DNA from 3 places in the Ureibacillus endophyticus genome. Region 3 is predicted to be linked to each of the others. Evidence: predicted binding sites of a transcription regulator. Region 3 holds the regulator's gene; each other region holds the start of a gene.
The links. Region 3 encodes LexA, which represses DNA repair genes until DNA is damaged. Its sites were predicted from a motif close to CGAACATATGTTCG; they were not measured.
Positions count from the first base shown of each region.

Region 1: a site for LexA is predicted at 1,650-1,663, ahead of NKR20_RS03480 (YhjD family protein). Genes of this name have one in related genera too.
Region 2: a site for LexA is predicted at 1,695-1,708, ahead of parE (DNA topoisomerase IV subunit B). Genes of this name have one in related genera too.

Region 1 is NZ_JAMYWW010000001.1:709,175-712,462, forward strand. It holds one part of gene prfB (peptide chain release factor 2) at 1-1,008, shown strand, start outside; gene NKR20_RS03475 (hypothetical protein) at 1,061-1,516, opposite strand; gene NKR20_RS03480 (YhjD family protein) at 1,683-2,057, shown strand; gene NKR20_RS03485 (competence protein ComK) at 2,046-2,549, opposite strand; gene NKR20_RS03490 (IDEAL domain-containing protein) at 2,797-3,063, shown strand; gene uvrB (excinuclease ABC subunit UvrB) at 3,260-3,288, shown strand, end outside.
Region 2 is NZ_JAMYWW010000001.1:1,727,725-1,731,012, reverse strand. It holds gene NKR20_RS08395 (serine hydrolase domain-containing protein) at 1-415, shown strand, start outside; gene NKR20_RS08390 (HesB/YadR/YfhF family protein) at 452-742, opposite strand; gene plsY (glycerol-3-phosphate 1-O-acyltransferase PlsY) at 768-1,370, opposite strand; gene parE (DNA topoisomerase IV subunit B) at 1,730-3,288, shown strand, end outside.
Region 3 is NZ_JAMYWW010000001.1:1,138,844-1,142,131, reverse strand. It holds gene NKR20_RS05560 (YneB family resolvase-like protein) at 1-515, opposite strand, end outside; gene yneA (cell division suppressor protein YneA) at 512-850, opposite strand; gene lexA (transcriptional repressor LexA) at 1,019-1,639, shown strand; gene NKR20_RS05545 (gamma-glutamyl-gamma-aminobutyrate hydrolase family protein) at 1,798-2,511, opposite strand; gene NKR20_RS05540 (IS110 family RNA-guided transposase) at 2,814-3,288, shown strand, end outside.

The DNA of each region.
Region 1 (3,288 bases), 430 kb from region 3:
CGAATCCAAGAGTTGGATGAAATGATGTTAATGCCAGGATTTTGGGATGATCAAAGTGGTGCCCAAACGGTTATTAATGAAGCAAATGGTTTAAAAGCCATCGTAAATGAATTCAATGAGCTTGTTGCCACACAAGAAAATTTAGAAATGACATTAGAGCTTTTAAAAGAAGAGCCAGATGAAGAATTACAAGAGGAACTTGGTAACGAATTGAAAGAGTTTGAAACGAAAATGGATGCTTTTGAACTACAAATGTTATTAAGTGAACCTTATGATAAAAATAATGCTATTTTAGAGCTACACCCTGGTGCTGGTGGAACAGAATCACAAGATTGGGGCTCAATGTTACTACGGATGTATACTCGTTGGGCAGAGCAACATGGTTTCAAAGTAGAAACGATGGATTATTTACCTGGGGACGAAGCAGGGATAAAATCGGTGACGTTATTAATTCAAGGACATAATGCTTATGGCTATTTAAAAGCTGAAAAAGGTGTTCACCGTTTAGTTCGTATTTCACCGTTCGATTCTGCAGGGCGTCGTCATACATCTTTCGTTTCGTGTGAAGTAATGCCAGAATTCAATAATGAAATTGAAATTGATATTCGTACGGAAGATTTAAAAATTGATACGTATCGAGCAACTGGTGCGGGTGGACAGCACATCAATACAACTGATTCTGCCGTTCGAATTACACATATTCCAACAGGCGTTGTAGTATCTTGTCAGGCAGAACGCTCTCAAATTAAAAACCGTGAAAAAGCGATGAACATGTTAAAAGCAAAATTATATCAACTTGAAATTGAAAAACAACAAGCTGAATTAGATGCGATTCGTGGCGAGCAGAAAGAAATCGGCTGGGGATCACAAATCCGTTCTTATGTATTCCATCCATATTCAATGGTAAAAGATCACCGTACAGGATTTGAAACTGGTAACGTTCAAGGTGTTATGGACGGAGAATTAGATGGTTTCATCAATGCATATTTACGTTCTCGTTTAGGTTAATAAAAGTGAAGGCATTTATAAGTTATCAAAGACTTGTAAATGCCTTTTTATATTACAGATCTGAATAAATCCCTGTTACTTTTTTTAATTTTTTCACGTCAGCTTTAACAGTAATATATTCATCAGCCAAAACACCAATTCTGTACTCAACTTGATCCAGTTTGTTTAGTATTGTTTGATGATTTTTATCTACGTTTTGACCTAAGTTATTAACTTTCTGGCCTAACGAGTCGAGTTTTTGTTCTAAATTATTTACTTTCTGGTCTAATGAGTCAAATTTTTGTTCTAAATTATTTACTTTCTGGTCTAATGAGTCAAATTTTTGTTCTAAATTATTTACTTTCTGGTCTAATAAGTCAAATTTTTGTTCGAAGTTATCTACTTTCTGCTCTAATAAATCAAATCTTTGTTCTAACTTATCAATTCTTTCTGAGAGCTTCGTGAATTTTACATCCATTTTCGATGATAGTTCCAATATCGCTTGCAAGATTTGGTTATTTTCTGTCAATCCAGACCCTCCTCTCTTTGATGTTACGAATTTTAATACTTGTAAATATTATACCTCGATTTTACATGAAAATAAATTTAGTTAATATTTTCTCTCCCATTTGCATTTTTTCAATTTTCATGAATATAATATAAGAACAAATGTTCTGTTTTGGGAGGGGTTTTTTATGGCATATATCCCCATTGAAACTGTTCCGTATTTTGAAGCAGCGATTTATTTACCGATGCTTTTAATCGTTTTAGAAAAGGATTACACAGAAATCGAAAATGGGCAATTTAAGTTCAAAAGTCCATACATTTATTTAATAGAAGAAGCAAGAAGAAATGTTGAGATTGATTTGAAAAATACGAAGGCGTACTTAAGAAAACATCAATTAAAAGTTGTTCGAAAATCACGGGATGATTTGTTTTCTGAATATGAATTTCATTATGCAGGAACATTGGAAATTCGAAGATATGCAAATATACGCCTCCGAAATCATGTAGAAGAGTTGCTTAAACTTTATTTGAAGAAAGCTTTAATAAGTTACTCAAACGGATAAGTCATTTTGTAGGATTAGTCTTTGGTGTGTCCCGAATTTATGTAACATTGTTGCACAAACATATTGAGTACAGAATGAAGAATAGTTAAAGTTTAGTATTAGTTCGCGACCATCTTTTAATGTAATTTCAGTGCTATCTTTAATGCGGCGAATGTTGATAATTGCATGAAGTCCGACCCACACATTATTTGGTGAAGTTGGTGATAAAAGTGGGAAGAATACGCAAGGCATACCATAATCGTGTGAAATAATAATTGGAAGTTTGTGTTTTTCATCACCAAAGAATCGTTTTGAAACTGAACGAGCAGTTTTGTAATTAGATCCCATTAACACACATGATTTTCGAATTATGTAAATCGGTTTTCGTGAAACAATAATTTCTCCACTTTTGTCATAAACACGTGAATAAAGCTTGTCCCCATGTATTAAAGGTTCGATAAGATAAGTGTTAAACGAAATATGATACGAATCAGCAATATTTACATTTCCCATTTTTATTTCCCCCTTAAATGATTAGTGTTGTGGATTTATAGACATGATAGTATGAATTTTGAGCGAATTCAATACATAATTTAGAAAATTTTGTAAATTTAAAATTTCCCTACTCTAAAACAGCCCAAAATGAAAATTTCAAACATATTTTCAACGACGCAGAAAAAATTAATCTATTTTTCAGAATATATTGCAAATTGAGTCAAGGTTATCTTATAATAGAAAAAAGGGAATCGGGGTGATATCGATGGATAAATATTATTCATACACAGATTTTCTTAAAGCAGTTGGACATTATCAACATGCAAACGAATCTGAGAAATTATTGAATGAAATTTATTTGGACTTGTTTTTGAACAGTATGCAAAGACTACAAAGAATTGACCAGTTGAAAGATCTCATCGATAGAGCATTAGACGAACGTGATAAAGAAGCCTTTTTAGCATACACAGCAGAATTGAATGAATTACAAGAAACTCAAGAACTAGAAGATGCACAAGAAGCAGTAAATTAATAGATTATTTTAAAGTCGCCTATTAAAACAGTGCCAAAAATGTAAAGTTTATCTTTACTAAGGCAATGTTTATAATGGGCGACTTTTCTGCCGTTTAAAATAAAATTTTAGAATATACGTTCGCTTTTTAGTTCGTGTTTTATGAATAGTATGCTAAAATTAATATACAAGTATTGGGTGAAAGGACGATTAACGAATGGCCGAAACTTTTGATTTACAGTCCGC
Region 2 (3,288 bases), 590 kb from region 3:
TGAATATGGAAAAGAAATACCACAATATTCATTCCCAACCTATCCAGCTGGAGCGTTAAAAACAAACATCCTCGATTTTGCTAAGTTTTTAACGAGCATGTCAATAGAAGAAACTGAAACCAACATTCTTCAAGCTGAAACAATAGGAGAAATGCTAAAACCACAATTAAATAAAGGAAAGCAAGCATTAGGATGGAGCTATTCAACTTTGGACGAATTATACCTGAAAAAATTAAATAACGGCAAAATCATCGGACACAGTGGTTCAAACCCTGGATTCTTTTCTCTCGGCTTGTACAATCGGGAAAAGGGGAATGGATTAATTATCTTTATGAACAAGGAAGTAGAACGTGAAGTGAGTTCGATTAACCTCTACATGATGATTAAACGATTGGTGAAAGAAGCTAATTTATAAAAAAAATCGGGAAGCCTATTAAGCTCCCCGATTTTTTTACTTAGTATATTCATATTTCAACTCATCTAAAGTTGAATCTACTTTTACATGTAAATCATGCTCATTAAAAAACCATAAATCATCGTTTTCAATATAAAAATGAATACCATCTTCAACAGTTTCTACTCCGATATCATGCGGTTCCTCACGATTCATGCCTAGCGAAAATGCTTCATGAAATGGGGAAGAACCTCCATATCGTGCATAAAAACGAATGTAATCGCCTTTTGTAGCTTCCATCTCTTTTTTAAACCAATCTAGTGCATCATTTGTTATAATTAGTTTCAATTTAAAGACATCCCTTCAGACGATTTTATATCCATTTTACTTTCGGTTCAGTACCTTCTTTTATACGTTGAATATTTGCACGGTGACGGTAGAAAATAAATCCAGCTAAAATTAATACTAAAATTAATAGCGCATAATCACCTGTGACAAACATGTAAATAATACAATAAATCACGGCAATAACAGAAACAATCATTGAAGACAAACTAACCATTTTCGTTATTTTTAACGAAATGAAAAATCCGACAATTAATAGGATAAATAAAGGCCACGCATACCCTAACAATACGCCACCAGACGTTGCAACTGCTTTACCACCACGGAAGCCTGCAAATAGCGGAAACATATGACCTACTACTGCGATCGCACCCAAAATTAATGGATGAATTGATGCATCCCCAAAGAAGGGCAGTAGTGGAAGTAGCGTTACTGCTGTTCCTTTTAAAATATCTAATAATGTTACAACAATTCCTGCTTTTTTACCTAGAACACGAAAAGAGTTTGTCCCACCTAAGTTTCCACTTCCATGTTCTCGAATATCTGTATTATAGAAGATTTTGCCGATCCATAATCCAGATGGAATTGACCCAATTACATAAGCACAAATTATTATAATTGCATTAATCATATTTAGTTCCTTTCTAATACTAATAAATGTAATAACAGTTTACTCTTTTTTGAACATGTTCGAAAGAGTATTTTCATCGTAAACGAAAATCGTTACATTTATCATACTAAATAATTTTTCAAAGAAAGTGAATGAACTTGAAGGAAAAAGTGAAAATTATCATGAATAAAAGAACTATGATATATTATAATTTACTGATATGTAAATAAATGAAAATAGGAAGTTTGTTTTGAAACTTGAATTTTCTCTGTTACAATATAAAAGCTTGTTCTTATGCGAAATATTGACAGAAGAACCTATAAACAGTACGATTAATAGAAATAGAGAACGGATGTTTGTATTTTTGGAGGGGATTTGATTTGGCAATAAATCAACAAGGGATCGCATATAATGACGATGCCATTCAAGTATTAGAAGGATTAGAAGCTGTTCGTAAAAGACCAGGGATGTATATTGGTTCCACAGACAGCCGTGGCCTTCACCATCTAGTTTATGAAATTGTCGATAACGCGGTGGATGAAGCTCTTGCTGGATTTGGTTCTCATATCATTGTAAAAATACATGAAGATAATTCAATCAGTGTTCGTGATTTCGGACGAGGTATGCCAACTGGTATGCATAAAATGGGAAAACCAACACCTGAAGTCATTTTTACGATTCTTCATGCTGGAGGTAAATTTGGACAAGGTGGCTATAAAACAAGTGGAGGACTTCACGGGGTAGGTTCTTCCGTTGTTAATGCTCTATCCGAATTTTTAGAAGTAACGATTCATCGTGACGGACAAATCTTCCGTCAACGTTTTGAACACGGTGGTAAACCAGCCACTACCTTAGAAGTAATCGGTACAACAAAAGAAACTGGTACACAAGTTCACTTCCTTCCAGATAAAGAAATATTCTCTAGTACAAAATATAACTACGAAACTTTAGCAGAACGTTTACGTGAATCTGCTTTCTTACTTAAAGGGTTAAAAATTGAACTAATCGATGAGCGTGGAGAAGGGCAATCGGATGTATTCCACTATGAAAATGGAATTGAAGCTTTCGTTGCTTATTTAAACGAAGAAAAAGATGTCATTCATCCAGTAAAATATGTGGAGGGCAATCAAGATGAAATCGAAGTAGAATTCGCCTTTCAATTTAATGATGGATATACAGAAACAATTCTTTCCTTTGTAAACAATGTGCGTACTCGTGATGGTGGTACTCATGAAACCGGTGCCAAATCAGCAATGACGCGTGTTTTCAATGAATATGCACGAAAAGTTGGTCTTTTAAAGGAAAAGGACAAAAACTTAGAGGGTACAGATATTCGTGAAGGCTTATCTGCTATCGTATCAGTTCGTATTCCTGAGCACTTATTGCAATTTGAAGGGCAAACAAAAGGGAAACTTGGTACTACGGAAGCGCGTTATGCTGTAGAAGCAGTTGTTTCTGAACAGTTGTTATATGTTTTAGAAGAAAATGCTGATCTTTCCGCTTCTTTAGTTCGTAAAGCCATCCGAGCACAATCAGCACGTGAAGCAGCACGAAAAGCTCGTGAAGATGCACGAAATGGGAAAAAGAAGAAATCTAGCACATTACTATCAGGAAAGTTGACACCTGCACAATCTCGAAATGCGGCTAAAAATGAACTCTATCTTGTGGAGGGTGACTCTGCGGGCGGTTCTGCAAAGCAAGGCCGTGACAGAACATTCCAAGCCATTTTGCCATTACGTGGTAAAGTTATTAACACAGAAAAAGCAAAACTATCCGACATTATGAAAAATGAAGAGATAGCTACAATTATCCATACAATTGGGGCAGGCGTAGGACCAGAATTTGCCGTTGAAGATGCAGCATACGATAAAATCATCATTATGACCGATGCAGATACAGACGGTGCCCATATTCAAGTGCTATTACTAACTTTCTTCTA
Region 3 (3,288 bases):
ATAGGCACATCAATTCTTTCACGACCTTCGTGATTTTGACGATTTTTTATATTCAACTCAGGACGATAGCCATTTTCAACAGCTCGTTTCATCCCTCTTTTAATCTTCGCATTATGGATCTTTCGTTGATATTCCTCCACAATAGCCAATATTTCAAGAAGCATTGTATCCATTTCGTTTAATGTTAGTGGACCAGCATTATTTAATGAGTATACAGTTGTTCCACTTTTTTGAAGTAAGTGTAGAATTGCCATTCTTGCATTTCCTCGTCCTAAACGGGTTTCATCCTGTATAAACAATGCAGAAATATTGTGCTCTTTTATATAGTCCATCATATCTAATAGGCCTTCTCTCTCTACATCGTAGCCACTCTGTTGATCTTGATAAGTTGCTAGAACTCGATAACCCATTTGTTCAGCATAACGGGATAATTCTTCTTGTTGTCTTTTGAGAGAAGTTTCCTGTGTATTTTTTTCTGTACTCACTCTTGTGTAAATTACTGCACTTTTATTCATTGATCTTTACTCGCTACCTCTATTGAATGAGAATCCTCATTCATTTTATTTTGGGCAATGTAATGACTATCTTCAGCAATTGGGATAGTGATAACTTGTCCAGCAATAATTATCTCATTGTTTAAGTGGTTTTCCAATTGTACAAGATTAATCCATTCTTGTGGCTTCATATCTCCACGATAATGTTCTGCTAAAGTCCAAAGTGTATCACCATGTTGAATTTCTATTTGTTCGTATGTTGTTTTCCCGTTATCTGTTATTAATAAAATGCCTACTATTACAACAAATGCAATAAATAGTACAACGATGTAATTATTTTTCTGTAACCAATTCATACTATCAACCCCTAATCGAATGTTTGTTCGGAATCTATGTTCCTAATTTAATACGAACACATGTTTTTGTCAATAACATTTTCGAACCTATGTTTGCATTTCCAATCTTTCACTGCTATACTATATGTAATTAATAGAGATAGATATTCACTTAAAGAGGTGAGAAAGTTGAAAAAATTATCAAAAAGACAAGAAGAGATACTAGCTTTTATTAAAGAGGAAGTACGTACGAAGGGATATCCACCATCTGTTCGAGAAATTGGAGAAGCAGTAGGTCTTGCATCGAGTTCCACTGTACACGGCCATCTAGCACGTTTAGAAAGTAAAGGTCTAATTCGCCGAGACCCTACGAAACCACGTGCAATTGAAATATTAGAAAATGAAAGTGACACTGTTCAAAAACAATCCGTAATCCATGTTCCTCTAGTTGGGAAAGTTACTGCAGGTTTACCAATTACAGCAATTGAAAATATAGAAGAATACTTCCCTCTACCAGATACATATGGAACGGGTGAAGAAAATCTATTTATGCTTGAGATAATGGGAGAGTCCATGATAGAAGCAGGTATATTAGACGGAGATTATGTCATTGTTAAACAAACCTCAACAGCCGACAATGGGGATATTGTTGTAGCTATGACTGAAGATGACGAAGCTACGGTAAAACGTTTCTTTAAAGAAAAAACACATTTTAGATTACAACCAGAAAACTCAAGTATGGATCCGATTTTAGTAAACCAAGTTACGATTTTAGGTAAAGTTGTTGGCTTATACCGCAATATTCAATAATAATGGTTGTCACTTTAGTCATAACTAGACTGAAGGACAACCATTTTTTGTGGAGCTGAATTTCTTATTTTAATAAGTATGGCTTGTGCGTTTAGTATTCTCTCTCGTGCACTTAACCCTGAACTTGTGCGTTTAGCACTCCCTATTGTTCACTTTTTTTAAGTTACACCTTGTTCCAAACATGCTTCAACAAATGCCTTAAACAATTTTGAAGAATGCTCCTCCCCTTTTGCAGCCATTTCCTCTGGGTGCCATTGAACAGCTATACAAAACGGATAGTCATTTAATTCCATTGCTTCGATAATGCCATCGCTAGCTCTAGCAGAAATTTGGAATAATGCAGGAACATCCTTAACTGCCTGATGATGAAGAGAATTTACTGCAATACGATCTTTTCCTAAAATATTATGCAATCTCGTTCCATTCGAAATTTCTATAAAATGAGCAAGTTCATGTCTTAATGCATTTTGTTTGTGCAATAATGGCTCAGCTTCGTACTGAGCATTAATATCTTGATATAATGTTCCACCTAGTGCTACATTTAATAGTTGAATGCCTCGGCAAATTGCAAAAACAGGTAGCTTATGATTTAACGCCGCATGAGCAAGAGCAATTTCTACTTTGTCCCGCTCTAACATTACTTCACCGAGTTTGGGATGTGGCTCTTCTTGAAAATAGTGAGGATGTATATCGACCCCACCTGTTAACAATAGGCCATCAATTGAATCGATTACTTGCCTGACATCTTTTTCAACACCAAAAGGAATACAAAATGGAATCCCACCAGCATCTATGACCGATTTAACATAAGGAGAGTTAATACAATACTTTCCATCACTCGTTGTCATTGTAATTCCGATGATTGGCTTCACAAAACCACCTCCACTATAAACTATTCGAAGGGGGCTATAAATCATTCCTGACAATAAAAACATACTAACATTAGTAGTACAAACCAAGGCCATGGTTTGTGCTACTATTTTTTTATAGTAGAAGTGAAGGAAAGTCGAACAGCTCCAGGGACCGTATGAGAGTCCGTAAAAAAAACCGGCTAACTTCACATCCTTATATGAATCAGTTTAGTATGTTGGGTCCAAGAGATCGTGTATAAGAAAGTGGAATCGATAAGGCAATGTGAGGACTTCTATGATTGGCTAAAAAGGAGAATAGAATGATGAATCATGTCATTGCGTTAGATGTGAGTAAAGGGAAAAGTTCGGTAGTTATGTATAATCAATATCGACAATGTGAATATGAAGGTGAACTAAATCATACCCGAGTTGATTTTGAACGATTACATAATCGTATTGAAGAAATAACGAAGTTTGATGGACAAGCACCTGAAATTGTCTTTGAAGCAACTGGTGTCTATTCGAAATCGGTAGAAGCATTTTTAAAAAATCATGGTTATACATATAGTCGGATGAACCCGCTTGAAGCGAACCTACAAATGGCAAAAATGCGACGTCATAAGACGGATGTAAGTGATGCACACGAATTAGCGAAAACACACTTTAAAATGGAGCGTGAAACGACATACGTTCAAGAGGATTATTATGAACAGATGCGAGCTCTCACACGTTATTACGATGAAGTGGATGAAGAAATAATTTTACTTAAAAGTCGGATGCATGCGATTTTGCATATGA